Shumkonia mesophila: one gene and its partners. The protein of the gene in region 3 interacts with the protein of the main gene of each other region in a pairwise test. Links are inferred from orthologs where the notes say so. Each region holds a gene or a part of one and is shown on either strand. Other genes may lie near its edges.

Region 1 (3,580 bases), on a different replicon or contig from region 3:
CGACGGCGGCGGGAATCAGCATCACCGTCGCCAGGATGCACAGGAGGATGCCGTTGATGAAAAGGACAAACTGAAGGGATTTGGCCGTCATCGCCAGTCGATTCACGAGGGGGAATCCGAAGCGGCCGGATGATCGACATGCGGGGTGCGCAAGGCACCTAAAGTTTCCGTAACAACTATGCCGAATCTTTACAGGGTGCGCCGGGCGCCTAGATCTTCCCGCCGTTCCTGCGGCGGGCGAAGCGGGCGGCGTCGGCCGCGTCCAGGCGGACGCGCAGATAGGCCAGGCGCTCGTCGTCGCGCCGGGCGGTCACCTCGCCGTGGGCATAGAGCCAGGCCAGGGTGGCGCCGTCGGTGAGGTCCACTTCGGCCTCGATCTCGTGGCGGGATTGCGTGAGGCGCGCATCGAAGGCGGCGAGCAGGTCGGCAATCCCCTCGCCAGTTGACGCCGACAACGGTACCGCCGGCGGCGCCGGGGGCACCCGCCGGGCCGCCTGATTGACGACCAGGGCTCGGCCCTCCGGCGCCAGCAGGTCGATCTTGTTGAGGGCCTCGATCAGGCCGGCATCGACGGTGGCCTCCAGGCCCAGTTGGGCCAGCACGCCATGCACGTCCTCGCGCTGGGCCTCGCTGTCGGCGTGGGCCATGTCGCGCACGTGAACCACCACGTCGGCCTCGCACACCTCCTCGAGCGTCGCCTGGAAGGCGGCGACCAGTTCATGCGGCAGATCGGAGATGAAGCCGACGGTGTCGGAGAGGATGATGTGACGCCCCGACGGCAGACGCAACGCGCGCATGGTCGGATCGAGGGTGGCGAACAATTGGTCCTTGGCGACGACGGCGGATCGTGTGAGACGGTTGAACAGCGTCGACTTGCCCGCGTTGGTATAGCCGACCAGGGCGACCACCGGATAGGGCACGCGCTGACGGGCATGGCGCTGGATGGACCGGGTCCGCTTGACCTCCTTGATCTCCTTGGTCAGCCGGATGATGCGCTCGCTCAGAAGCCGGCGGTCCGTCTCGATCTGCGCCTCGCCCGGGCCGCCCATGAAGCCGAAGCCGCCGCGCTGGCGCTCCAGGTGGGTCCACGAGCGGACCAAGCGACTGCGCTGATAGGTCAGTGCCGCCAGTTCGACCTGCAGCCGCCCCTCGCGTGTGCGGGCCCGCGCCCCGAAAATCTCCAGGATCAGGCCGGTGCGATCGATGACCTTGCAGCCCAGCGCCTTCTCGAGGTTGCGCTGCTGGACCGGGCTCAAGGCGGCATCGACGATGGTGACGTCGATGGCGGCGGGACCGCTGCCATCGGGAGCCGCTTCCTCGACGGAGACATCCTCGTCGTCGGCGTCGTCCGCGGGGGAAGCGCCGGGCGCCGCCCCGGGTCCTTTGACCAGGGCGCGCAGACGATCCACCGTGCCGCGCCCGAACAGGGTCGCCGGCCGGATGCGCGGGATGCGGATGACTTCGGCGTGTACCACCGCAAGCTCGATGCCGCGAGCCAGGCCGACGGCTTCGGCCAGGCGCGCGGCAGGGGCGCGCGTTTGAAGGCGCTCCCCCTTGAGCTCAGGATGGACCACCAGACACCGATCAGAACTCCGACCGGCACTCGATGGCGTCGAAGAAAACCCGGAAGTGTCGTCCAAGTCAGCTATGCTTCAGCTGCCTCTTCCTTGTCGGGGTCGAACAGCTGGATCTGCACCGACGGCATGACCGTCGAGATCGCGTGTTTGTAGACCAGCTGCGTGTGCCCGTCCCGGCGCAACAGCACCGAGAAGTTGTCAAACCAGGTAATGATCCCCTGCAGTTTCACGCCGTTGACGAGAAAAACCGTGACGGGAGTCTTGTTCTTACGAATGTGGTTCAGGAAGACGTCCTGAACGTTCTGAGAGCGTTCGGAGGACATGTAGGCCACCTCCCATATTGTTGACCGACAGCTCCCGTTCTGGACCTGCCGGCGTAAAGAGTTTGATGAAGTCGCCCGACCCCCTGCGACCCGGCAATCCGTTGCCGAACCGTCCCCAAAAGACCGGACATTTTGGCACCCTACAACCTTAGCATCAGGTTGGAAAGCGCCAGACAGCCCTTAACATAGTGAGCCGGACCAAATTCGTCAAACTCGCCGTTGGCAGGCGGTTCGGGACGCACAAGCACCGGTATGCATCCGGCGGCGACGGCGCATTCGAGGTCGACGTCGGTATCGCCGGCGAACCACACCTCCGGTCCGCAGGCGATTCCGCTGCCGACCAGGGCCAGGTGCACCGGATCGGCGGCCGGCTTGTCGCGCGGCGCGTCAAAGGCGCCGACGATGCGGCCGAAATAATCCTGCCACCCCAGATGTACCGCCTCCTGGCGCAGGACGTCGCCGTTCTTGTTGCTGACTACCCCCAAATAGATCCCCCGCGCCTTGAGGGCCATCAGCATGTCCTCCGCCCCCGGCGCCGGCTTGAGGAAGTCCAGGTGAATGGCGGTGAAGGATTCCTTGAAGAAGGCGCCGGCCTCCTCCCACCGCTCGCCGAACAGCGGCGGAAAGCTTTCGCGCATCGATTTGCGAACCCGCCGCTTGGTTTCCTCGAACGTCCAGGGCGTCAGGCCATAGCGTTCGAAGGTGCGGGCCAGGGCGGCGTGGATGGCCGGCCAGGTCTCGACCAGGGTGTTGTCCCAGTCGAAGATCACCGCCTTCGGCAGCGGCGGCAGGCCCACGGTCATGCCGCGGCGAATCGGCGCACGCAGGCGCCGGCCAGGGCGAGCGTGGCGTCGATGACGTCGCCGCCATCCGCGATGACGATGGGGATTTCGGTGCAGCCGAGCACGATGGCGCCGGCGCCGCGGGCGCGCAGACCGTCGGCCGCCCGTTCCAGGAGGCCCCGCGCCGCCGCCAGATCGCCGCCCTTGATCTTGTAGATGCCGCCCATCACCAACTTCTCCTGGTGGTCCTCCTCGGGGACCAGGCATACATAGCCGCCGGCCTCGATCCGCCGCTGATAGATGCCCGACCTGACCATGCCGGTGGTCCCCAGGAAGCCGACCGTGCGCACGCCGGCCGCCCGCTCCTTCAGGACCGCGCAGGCGGCGTCGACGATGTGCAGGATGGGTGCCCTGGACTTGCGGGCCAACTCGTCGAACCAGTAGTGCGCCGTATTGCACGGAATGGCGATGGCGTCGACGGCGGCCTGGTTGAGCAGGCGGATGCCTTCCAGCATGGCCGGCAGCGGCGATTCGCCGCCGCCCAGGATGGCCGCCGTGCGGTCCGGCACCTGCGGAATCGAGGCCACCACCATGGGGATGTGGTCCTGGTCGCCGGCGGCCGGCGTCAGGTCGATCACCTTGCGCATGAAATCGACCGTCGCCAGGGGCCCCATGCCGCCCAGGATGCCAAGGGCTCGTTTCATCGCTCGAACGCTCCTCGCGTCGTCCTCAGGCGGCCCGCTCGGCGACCTGGGCCTCCAACCGCCGGGCGATCAGTTGGCCGAGCTTGCGGGTGATCGGCCCGGGCTTGCCGTCGCCCACCTTCCGCCCGTCGATCTCGACCACCGGCTTGACGAAGGAGGTGGTGCTGGTGATGAAGGCCTCGCTCGCCTTCAGC
Region 2 (3,324 bases), on a different replicon or contig from region 3:
TGAGCCGATTTTTGGTGATCTTGAAGCTCGCGCCCGCTACGCGCATCTGTTCGCGGAGCTTGGTGATTTCGGCGACGGTCATACCCGAGTAATGGGTAACGACCATGGCCTCCGTCTCCTCGAACGTCTGATGCATCGAAGCGACCAGAGCTTCTTTTTGCGATCGGTCCACAGATCGTCTCCAGTTTTTTGGCTCAAGTTCCGGTCCCTTGGGGCCGGAGCCTGACGCCGATGGACTTCTGGCCCCCCCAAAGTCCTTGCGGGGGAACCGGTTCTCCTGTCCGCTGCGTCAGTTCAAGCCGTCCACGGGCGTTTCGGCGAAACGCCCGAAAAACGGTTCTCGACACTGTCTGTGCAGGCGGGTCGCCCCTTTAGGCCGTCGGCGGGCCGAAACCCACGTCTGGCACCTACGGTCTTGGACAGGTCCGGGGCGGTTTCGATGCCCCGGCCGCCCTCCGCCCCCTCGCGGGAAGCGGAAGGTAGCTGGTTAGGCGTGGCCGGCTCAGCCGCCGACCAGGTTCGCCACGTTCAGTTTCACGCCCGGGCCCATGGTGGAACTCAGGCTGATGCCCTTGAGGTAGGTCCCCTTGGCACCGGCCGGTTTCGCCCGGTTGATGGCGTCGACGAAGGCCTTCACGTTCTCGGCGATGGCCGCTTCGCTGAAGCTCGCCTTGCCGACCCCGGCATGGATGATGCCGGCCTTCTCGACACGGAACTCGATCTGGCCGCCCTTGGCGGCCTTCACCGCCTCGGCAACGTCGTTGGTCACGGTACCCAGCTTGGGGTTCGGCATCAGGCCGCGCGGCCCGAGGATCTTGCCCAGCCGGCCGACCACCGCCATCATGTCGGGCGTGGCGATGCAGCGATCGAACGCGATCTCGCCCCCCGACACTTTCTCCGCCAGGTCGTCGGCACCGACGATGTCGGCGCCGGCATCCGTCGCCGCCTTGGCCTTGTCGCCCTTGGCGAACACCGCGACGCGCAGCGACTTGCCGGTGCCGTTCGGAAGCGACACCACGCCACGCACCATCTGGTCGGCGTGTCGGGGATCGACGCCCAGGTTGATGGCGATCTCGACGGTCTCGTCAAACTTGGCCTTGGCCCCGTTCTTGATCAGCTTGACGGCGTCGGACAGATCGTATTGGGTCTCGCGATCGATGGTTTCATAGACCACGCGCAGCCGTTTTCCTTTGGTCGCCATGGCCTATTCCTCCACCACTTCAATGCCCATGGAACGCGCCGAACCAATGATCATCTGGGAGGCCGCCTCGATGTCCTTGGTGTTCAGATCCGGCAACTTCTTTTCGGCGATCTCGCGAACCTGCGCCATGGTGACGGAAGCCACCGTGTCCTTGCCCGCTGTCGCCGTTCCCTTGGTGATGCCGGCCGCCTTCTTGAGAAAGAAGCCGACGGGAGGGGTCTTGGTGACGAACGAGAAGGTACGGTCGCGATAGGCCGTGATCACCACGGGGATCGGCATGCCCGGTTCCAGCTTCGAGGTCTGGGCATTGAACGTCTTGCAGAACTCCATGATGTTGAGGCCGGCCTGACCCAGCGCCGGCCCGATCGGCGGCGACGGATTGGCCTGCCCCGCAGGCACCTGCAGCCTGATGTACCCTTGAATCTTCTTTGCCATTTTTTCCCTCTGTCATCAGTCTTCATAGGGGACGCGGTGCGGCCATGGCGGGCCTCCCGCATCGGAACCGCCGCCCCCCATGGGCGGGCGGAATGCGTTTACAGCTTCTCGACCTGCGAGTACTCCAGTTCCACCGGGGTGGCGCGGCCGAAGATGGACACCGACACCTTGAGCCGGGCCCGTTCCTCGTCGACCTCCTCGACGTTGCCGTTGAACGACGTGAACGGCCCGTCGCTGACCCGCACCTGGTCGCCGATCTCGAAGGACACCGACATCTTCGGCCGGTCCAGGCCTTCCTCGACCTGATGCATGATCCGCTGCGCCTCGGCCTCGGAGATCGGCGTCGGACGGCCACGGCCGCCCAGGAAGCCGGTCACCTTCGGCGTGTTCTTGACCAGGTGCCAGGTTTCGTCGGTCATCTCCATCTGCACCAGGACGTAGCCCGGGAAGAACTTGCGCTCGGAATTGACCTTGGTGCCGCGCCTGACCTCGACCACTTCCTCCATCGGCACCAGGACCTTCAGGATATGCTCGGCCATGCCGATCTGCTTGGCCTGCTCCTCGATCGACTGGGCGACCTTCTTCTCGAAGCCCGAATAGACGTGGATCACGTACCAGTTGGCGGCCATCATCACCCTCCGAACCCGAAAATCAGGCGCATGCCGACCGCCAGAATCTCGTCAACGAGGAAAAAGAACAATGCCGCCAGAATGACCATCAGAAAAACCATGGCGGTGGAGACCATGGTTTCCTTGCGCGTCGGCCACGTGACCTTGGCGACTTCCTGGCGTACTTCCTGGACGAACTGCGCTGGAGTGGTTTTTGCCATATTCGCCTACACGGGGGGTTCGGGTCGGGATTTAAGGTATGCGCCGACTAAATGCAATGGCAGGAGTGGAGGGGCTCGAACCCCCAACCCCCGGTTTTGGAGACCGGTGCTCTAGCCAATTGAGCTACACTCCTATGCCGATGCGGCGCCGCGCTGGCCTGAATTCCAAGCCATTCCGCGGCGCCGGTATGTCTTCCCACTACTCGATGATCGATGCGACGACGCCGGCGCCGACGGTGCGGCCACCCTCGCGGATGGCGAACCGAAGGCCTTCCTCCATGGCGATCGGCGCAATCAGGTCGATCTCCATCGTGATGTTGTCGCCCGGCATCACCATCTCGGTGCCTTCCGGCAGAACAACCGTCCCCGTCACGTCCGTCGTCCGGAAGTAAAACTGCGGGCGGTAGTTCGCAAAAAACGGCGTGTGGCGACCACCCTCTTCCTTCGTCAGGATGTACGCCTCCGCCTTGAACTTCGTGTGCGGCGTGATCGAACCCGGCTTCGCAACAACCTGACCGCGCTCAACGTCGTCGCGCTTCGTGCCGCGCAGCAGGATCCCGATGTTGTCCCCCGCCTCGCCCTGGTCCAGAAGCTTGCGGAACATCTCGACGCCCGTGCACACCGTCTTCTGCGTCGCCCGGATGCCAACCAGCTCAACTTCCTCGCCAACCTTCACAACCCCGCGCTCAACGCGGCCCGTCACCACCGTCCCACGCCCCGAAATCGAGAACACGTCCTCGATCGGCATCAGGAACGGCTGGTCCTTCGGACGGTCCGGCTGCGGAATGTAGCTGTCGATCGCATCCATCAACGCCAGGATCGACTTCTTGCCGATCTCCTCGTCACGCCCCTCCAGAGC
Region 3 (2,847 bases):
CTCGGCCAGGAGGCGGCGGGCGTGATCGAGGCCGTCGGGCCGGGCGTGGCCGGCTTCAAGGTCGGCCAGCGCGTCGCCTACGGCGTCGGCCCCGCCGACGCCTATTCCGAAGCCCGCCTGTTCCCGGCCGAGCGCTTGGTGCCGCTGCCCGATGCCATCGCCGACCGCACCGCCGCGGCGATCATGCTCAAGGGCCTGACCGTCTGGTACCTGATCCGCCGAATCCATCCCGTGCAGAAAGGCGAAACCATTCTGCTGCACGCTGCCGCCGGCGGTGTCGGCTCCATCCTCAGCCAATGGGCGAAGCATCTTGGAGCCACCGTCATCGGCACCGTCGGCACCGATGAAAAAGCCAAGATCGCCAAGGCCCACGGCTGCGACCATGTCATCGTCTATACCCGCGAGGACTTCACTAAGAGGGTGCGCGAGATCACCGGCGGCGCCGGCGTCCCCGTGGTCTACGATTCGGTCGGCGCCGCGACCTTCGAAGGATCGCTGAATTGCCTGCGGCGGACCGGGTTGATGGTCACCTTCGGCAACGCCTCGGGACCGGTGCCGGCCTTCGAGCCGGCGACGCTCGCCGCCAAGGGCTCGCTGTTCCTGACGCGCCCCAGGCTCGGCGATTACGTGCCGACGCCGGAAGCCCTGAACGCGGCCGCCAGGGAGCTGTTCGACGTCGTCGCCGGCGGCCAGGTGAAAATCGAGATCGGCCAGACCCATCCGCTGGCCGAGGCGGCGCAGGCGCAACGCAACCTCGAGGCCCGCAAGACCACGGGATCGACCATCCTGCTGCCATAAGAGAAGGTACCAAAAAAGGCGGCGCGCCCCTTAAGGACGTGCCGCCTTCGCTTGGCGTGAAGCGTGGGTTCGCTCAGGTATTCATGGAATCGAAGAAATCGGGATTGTTCTTGGTTTCCTTGAGCTTCTTGAGCAGGAACTCCATGGCGTCGACGACGCCCATCGGCATCAGGATGCGGCGCAGCACCCACATCTTCGACAGCGTGCCCTTGTCGACCAGCAGCTCCTCCTTGCGGGTGCCCGAGCGCGTGATGTCGATCGAGGGCCAGGTGCGCTTGTCGGTGAGCTTGCGGTCGAGGATGATTTCCGAGTTGCCGGTGCCCTTGAACTCTTCGAAGATCACCTCGTCCATCCGCGAGCCGGTGTCGATCAGCGCGGTGGCGATGATGGTCAGGGAACCGCCTTCCTCGATGTTGCGCGCCGCGCCGAAGAAGCGCTTCGGCCGCTGGAGCGCATTGGAATCGACGCCGCCGGTCAAGACCTTGCCCGACGACGGCACCACGGTGTTATAGGCGCGCGCCAGGCGGGTGATGGAATCGAGCAGGATCACCACGTCGCGCTTGTGCTCGACGAGGCGCTTGGCCTTGGCAATCACCATCTCGGCCACCTGGACGTGGCGGGTCGCCGGCTCGTCGAAGGTGGAGCTCACCACCTCGCCCTTGACCGAGCGGGCCATGTCGGTCACTTCCTCGGGCCGCTCGTCGATGAGCAGCACGATCAGGTAGCATTCCGGGTGATTCTCGGCCACAGCGTGGGCGATGTTCTGCAGCATCACCGTCTTGCCGGTGCGCGGCGGCGCCACGATCAGCGCCCGCTGGCCCTTGCCGATCGGCGTAATCAGGTCGACGACGCGCAGCGTCGGGTCGGTGATCTTCGGGCTGTCGATTTCCATCGACAACCGCCGGTCCGGATATAGCGGCGTCAGGTTGTCGAAGTTGATGCGGTGCCGGACCGCCTGCGGGTCCTCGAAATTGATGTCGTTGACCTTGAGCAGCGCGAAATAGCGCTCGCCGTCCTTCGGCGCGCGGATCTCGCCCTCCACCGTATCGCCGGTGCGCAGCCCGAAGCGCCTGACCTGGCTGGGCGAGACGTAAATGTCGTCGGGACCGGGCAGGTAGTTGGCCTCCGGCGAGCGCAGGAAGCCGAAGCCGTCGGGCAGAACCTCCAGCACGCCGTCGCCGTAGATGGACACGTTGTTGGTCGCCAGTTGCTTGAGGATGGCGAACATCATGTCCTGCTTGCGCAGCGAACTGGCGTTCTCGATTTCCAGCTCCTCGGCAAAAGCGAGAAGCTCGGTCGGGGATTGGGATTTCAGTTCCTTGAGATTCATGGCTGGCCGTCAGCTCTGACCCTGAAGCGGGTCGGGATGGGGTGGAGAGGATTGGGGATCGGCATGCGGCGGAATGCCGCAATCGGTCGGTGATATCAACAACCGGGCCGATGGCCCGCCCACATTGCAACAAGTTGGGGAATGGAAAGGGTGTGCCTTACCCTCTGCGATTTCAAGAGCATTAACCAAACGCACCGACCCTGTCAAACGGAGAATGCGAAAGAGACCGTCCGGCGCTATCCCGCATGGCCGCACCGCCCGCGATCGCCGGGGCAGATCCGCCGGCCATCCTGCGAAATGGTGGCGCAGCCGCCAGCCCTAGCGGCGCGAACCAGACGGGCCAGGCCGTCGATGAAAAGGGGATGGGTGCCCACCGCCGGCACCCGTTCGTAGGCCGGCACGCCTGCCTTGTGGGCCAGTTCGCCGTACTCGATATCGAGTTCGACCAAAGTCTCGGAATGCTCGGAAACGAAGGCGATGGGCACCACCACCAGGGGTTTCCCCTCGTGCCCCGCCCGCTCGATCTCGGCATCGGTGGCCGGGCCGATCCATTCCAGCGGCCCCACCCGGCTCTGGAAGGACACCCGCCATTCGAAGTCGTCGCGGCCCATCGCGGCCACCACCGCCGCCGCCGACCGTTCGACCTGCCATTTGTAGGGATCGCCGCCCTCGATCACCCGCTTGGGCAACCCGTGGGCGGAAAACAGCACGCGCGGCCG
Region 4 (3,473 bases), on a different replicon or contig from region 3:
ACCATCGGCACGTCCTCGCGCAGCTTGGCGACCGCGTGGTCGGGCAGCAGTGCGTCGAGCTTGGCGTCGTCGAGCCCCGAGCACTGTTCGAAGCGGCCCGTATCGTCGCCCTCGATGCCGGCGGTCTGACCCTTGCCCAGCAGCAGCAGGCCGTCGCCCAGGATGTCATAGCAGCCGAGGAAGTGGCGGCCCATGCCGATCGGCCAGCTGGCCGGGGTGACGTCGAGCGCCAGGGACTGCTCGATGTCCTCCAGAAGTTCGAAGGGGTCGCGGCCTTCGCGGTCCATCTTGTTGATGAAGGTGATGATCGGGATGTCGCGCAGGCGGCACACCTCGAACAGCTTCAAGGTCTGGGCCTCGATGCCCTTGGCGGCGTCGATCACCATCACCGCCGAATCCACCGCGGTCAGCGTGCGGTAGGTGTCCTCGCTGAAGTCCTGGTGGCCCGGCGTGTCCAGCAGGTTGAAGGTGCAGCCCTCGTATTCATAGGTCATGACCGAGGAGGCGACCGAGATGCCGCGCTCGGCCTCCACCTTCATCCAGTCCGAGCGCGTGTTGCGCGCCTTACCGCGCGCCTTGACCGCGCCGGCCAGCTGGATGGCGCCCCCGAACAGCAAAAGCTTCTCGGTGAGCGTGGTCTTGCCGGCATCGGGATGCGAGATGATCGCAAACGTGCGCCGCTTGGTGATTTCGCCGTCGGGAAGGGTCATGGGCGGGGATACGGGATTCCGTCTTCCTGAAAAAAAGCCGTCGGTGCCGCGAGAGGCGACCCCATACGCTGAAAGGGCGCCGGGGTCAACGTTTTGGCTCCGGCGACACACCCCCACCCGGGCCCGCGCTCAGCCGCCCGCCAGTTCCTTGTCCTCGACGATGCGCAGCGCCGGCAGGTCGCTCAGCGTCGTGATGATCGGCGAGCGGTCGACCCGGACCCCGGCCCCGGCATAGGTGCCGGCCGCCGAGAAGGTGCTGACCTGCACGTGCAGGCCGTCGATCACCGGCAGCCTGAACAGCTGCTGGTAGATCTGGTCGCGGTCGTCGAACTGGCCAACGGTCTCGCCGATCAGGTCGTTGTTATGATCGTAAATGCAGATGTTGTGCCCGCAGCGCCCGACGATCGGCTTGGCGACGTAGCCGTTGCGCGCCAGGTCGCCGGTCAGCGCGAACTGGGTGTCCAGCAGGTACGGGTGGTTGGGATAGAGCATCGCGAGGATCGGCAGGATGGCCTTGTTGCTGGGGATCAGGGTCCACAGCGGCTCGTAGACCATGACGTCGGGGCGCAGCAGCACGTCGATCAGGCGGGGCGCCGTGGCCCGCCTGTCGATGGTCTTGTGCAGGCGCAGGTTCTCGGCCTCGGCGTCGCACTCGGCCCGCAACTGGTCGATGGCGGTTTCCCAGGCCCAGGTCTTCCACACGGTGTCGATGCGCACGCCGTCTTCGTCCACCACGCACCCCTGATCGTCCCAGCCGAGGCCCGACAGACCCCGGATGACCTTGCACGAAAGGCCGGCCGCCTCGATGGCCGCCTTCATGTAACGGGCGTGGTAAATCTCCTCGGGGTCGCGGTCCCGCATGATGTGGAGCGTGCCCTTGACGCCGACCTTCTGCCAGGCGCCGACGAGATCTTCGAACAGGTCCTCGCCGGCGTCGTGGCCGACCGTGCAGCCGAAATGATCCGCCCACTTGCCCTGCACGAGGCCGCATTCCATGTGGCAGGCAGCCGAATCGCAATTGTATTCGTAGGCCTTCACCCCCTGCTCGGAGACCGCGAAGTCGAACCGCCCGGTGATCATCTGGTTGCGACGGTTTTCCCACGACTGGCGGATGCGCGGCCACAGCACCGGCGGCAGGTTGAACTTGCGAAGGAGGTCGTCATCCTGGAGCGCGTACTGGGTGGCCCGCATGAACATGGCGTGCAACTCGTTGGTGGCGCGCCTGAGTTCCTTCTTAGCCGTCTCGCCCATGACGAAATACTTGGTACGGTCGCCGTCGTCGCGGACCAGCTTGGCGCCGCCCATCATCTCCAGATAGGCCGCTTCAGGCGGATTCGAGGCATCCAGCCAGCAGGCGTCGGCCCGCCCATCGTCGGGCACCTCGCGAAGCTCCAGATTGAACAGCCTGGGATCGACCTCGACGAGCGGCTCGGCGAAGGCGTCGTCGGCGGTCTGCATCACCCAGCCCAGGATCTGGGCGTCGCTGTAGGAACAGTCGATCCAATAGCCGCCGTCCTGGGTGACGGTGACGCGAAGCTCGCGCGAATAGGTCTGGCCTTCCGGCCAAACGCTGTTCTCGACGTTCTGCTCGATGCAGCGGATGCGATCCTTGAAGACCTCGCTGACGATGGCGACGTGGCCGGTGATGTCGAACTCGCCGCCTTCGTCCCAGATCAGCAGGCAGCCCGGCTCGGGCCAGCGCCGGGCGCCGTTGCGGAAGGATCGCAGCGGCAGGCGCGTGCCGTCGGCCACGACGCGCACCGAGTGCAGGCGGAAAATGTCGTAGGCCATGGGGACGTCGTCGAAGACGTAACCCTTGCTGAGATAGAGCCAGCGGCGGGCGAACTCGACGCACTGCCACTTGTAGCCCATGAACAGGCCGTCGACGTAGCTGTGGTAGGCCTGCCGGTTGGGAAGCTCGGCCTTGTCGGCCGAGGCGTAGTCGGACGAATAGACCGGCACCTCCCCGGGGCCGACGCCAAGAAGCGAACCGAACTTGGCCGGCTGGGGCTTGGGATCTGTCTTCATGGGAGCAGGGATTCTTCTTCGGACAAGGTGCCCCTTATGTAGAGGGGCCGGCGCCCGGTGGAAAGGGGGGATGTGGACGATCGGGCCGCCGCACCCCCACCCCAGCCCTCCCCCATCGAGGGGGAGGGGGCAGAAGGCGAGGCGGCACGTCACTTCCTGTAGCGTGACACTTGATTCTGGAGTCGTTGACACTTGAATCTGGAGCAAAAAAGACGCGCTCAGTTGACGATCCTGACCTCACTCGGGCCGGTCATCTTTTCGACGCATCTGGCGAAGACGTAGGGTAGCACTGCGAACGCGATTCCGATGGCCGCGGCGGCGGCCTGCTGGGGCGCCCCTTTTGCCCCGAGCAGGGCCTCGATCAGGAAGAAGGTTCCCACCAGCGAGCCCAGCAGCGCCATCGCGTAACAGAACTTCATTGCCCTATCCCCCAACCGCCCCGGTGATGATCACCTCCCCGACCTTACCACGGCCGTCGGCCTGGCGGGATATCGAGTAGGCGGTCTCGACGGCCTCGATGGCGAAGCCGGCGAAGATCCGGCGCACCTCGGGGACGTCGTTCAGGGACAGTATAAACGACCCCTGAAGGCCCTTTAAGAGGTCTCTCAGGCGCTCGAAATCCTCCCTCCCGAACATGGCCTTGCCATAGTCCCCCTCGGAGCCCCAGTAGGGCGGGTCCACATAAAACAGTATGTCCGGCCGGTCGTAGCGGCCGATGAACTCGGCATACGGCAG

The links.
Region 1: the proteins of rho (region 3) and hfq interact in binary tests that used the Escherichia coli proteins (3 or more experiments, as listed by UniProt). The link is inferred for Shumkonia mesophila from one-to-one orthologs.
Region 2: the proteins of rho (region 3) and nusG interact in binary tests that used the Escherichia coli proteins (3 or more experiments, as listed by UniProt). The link is inferred for Shumkonia mesophila from one-to-one orthologs.
Region 4: the proteins of rho (region 3) and gss interact in binary tests that used the Escherichia coli proteins (3 or more experiments, as listed by UniProt). The link is inferred for Shumkonia mesophila from one-to-one orthologs.

The regions. Positions count from the first base shown.
Region 1 is NZ_JAOTID010000002.1:280,307-283,886, reverse strand. What follows is about bases 274-3,271. They hold hfq (RNA chaperone Hfq), read right to left. Parts: upstream 1,901-3,271; coding sequence 1,646-1,900; downstream 274-1,645. Other genes in these bases: ODR01_RS04860 (cysteate racemase), read right to left, coding at 2,700-3,271; ODR01_RS04865 (HAD family hydrolase), read right to left, coding at 2,041-2,703; hflX (GTPase HflX), read right to left, coding at 274-1,574. Outside these bases: ODR01_RS04880 (TrkH family potassium uptake protein), read right to left, coding at 1-91; more of hflX, read right to left, coding at 210-273; more of ODR01_RS04860, read right to left, coding at 3,272-3,386; ODR01_RS04855 (D-amino-acid transaminase), read right to left, coding at 3,412-3,580. UniProt on the Escherichia coli protein: RNA chaperone that binds small regulatory RNA (sRNAs) and mRNAs to facilitate mRNA translational regulation in response to envelope stress, environmental stress and changes in metabolite concentrations.
Region 2 is NZ_JAOTID010000004.1:108,543-111,866, forward strand. Bases 501-3,242 are described here. They hold nusG (transcription termination/antitermination protein NusG), read right to left. Parts: upstream 2,266-3,242; coding sequence 1,735-2,265; downstream 501-1,734. Other genes in these bases: rplA (50S ribosomal protein L1), read right to left, coding at 503-1,201; rplK (50S ribosomal protein L11), read right to left, coding at 1,205-1,636; secE (preprotein translocase subunit SecE), read right to left, coding at 2,268-2,465; tuf (elongation factor Tu), read right to left, coding at 2,665-3,242. Also shown: rplJ (50S ribosomal protein L10), read right to left, coding at 1-172; more of tuf, read right to left, coding at 3,243-3,324. UniProt on the Escherichia coli protein: Part of the processive rRNA transcription and antitermination complex (rrnTAC). The complex forms an RNA-chaperone ring around the RNA exit tunnel of RNA polymerase (RNAP).
Region 3 is NZ_JAOTID010000001.1:531,352-534,198, reverse strand. It holds rho (transcription termination factor Rho), read right to left. Parts: upstream 2,129-2,847; coding sequence 872-2,128; downstream 1-871. Other genes in the region: hemH (ferrochelatase), read right to left, coding at 2,365-2,847; ODR01_RS02385 (quinone oxidoreductase family protein), read left to right, coding at 1-798. UniProt on the Escherichia coli protein: Facilitates transcription termination by a mechanism that involves Rho binding to the nascent RNA, activation of Rho's RNA-dependent ATPase activity, and release of the mRNA from the DNA template.
Region 4 is NZ_JAOTID010000018.1:80,723-84,195, forward strand. Bases 290-3,180 are described here. They hold gss (bifunctional glutathionylspermidine amidase/synthase), read right to left. Parts: upstream 2,739-3,180; coding sequence 840-2,738; downstream 290-839. Other genes in these bases: ODR01_RS22170 (peptide chain release factor 3), read right to left, coding at 290-710; ODR01_RS22180 (hypothetical protein), read right to left, coding at 2,957-3,157; ODR01_RS22185 (DNA adenine methylase), read right to left, coding at 3,162-3,180. Also shown: more of ODR01_RS22170, read right to left, coding at 1-289; more of ODR01_RS22185, read right to left, coding at 3,181-3,473. UniProt on the Escherichia coli protein: Catalyzes the formation of an amide bond between glutathione (GSH) and spermidine coupled with hydrolysis of ATP; also catalyzes the opposing reaction, i.e. the hydrolysis of glutathionylspermidine (Gsp) back to glutathione and spermidine.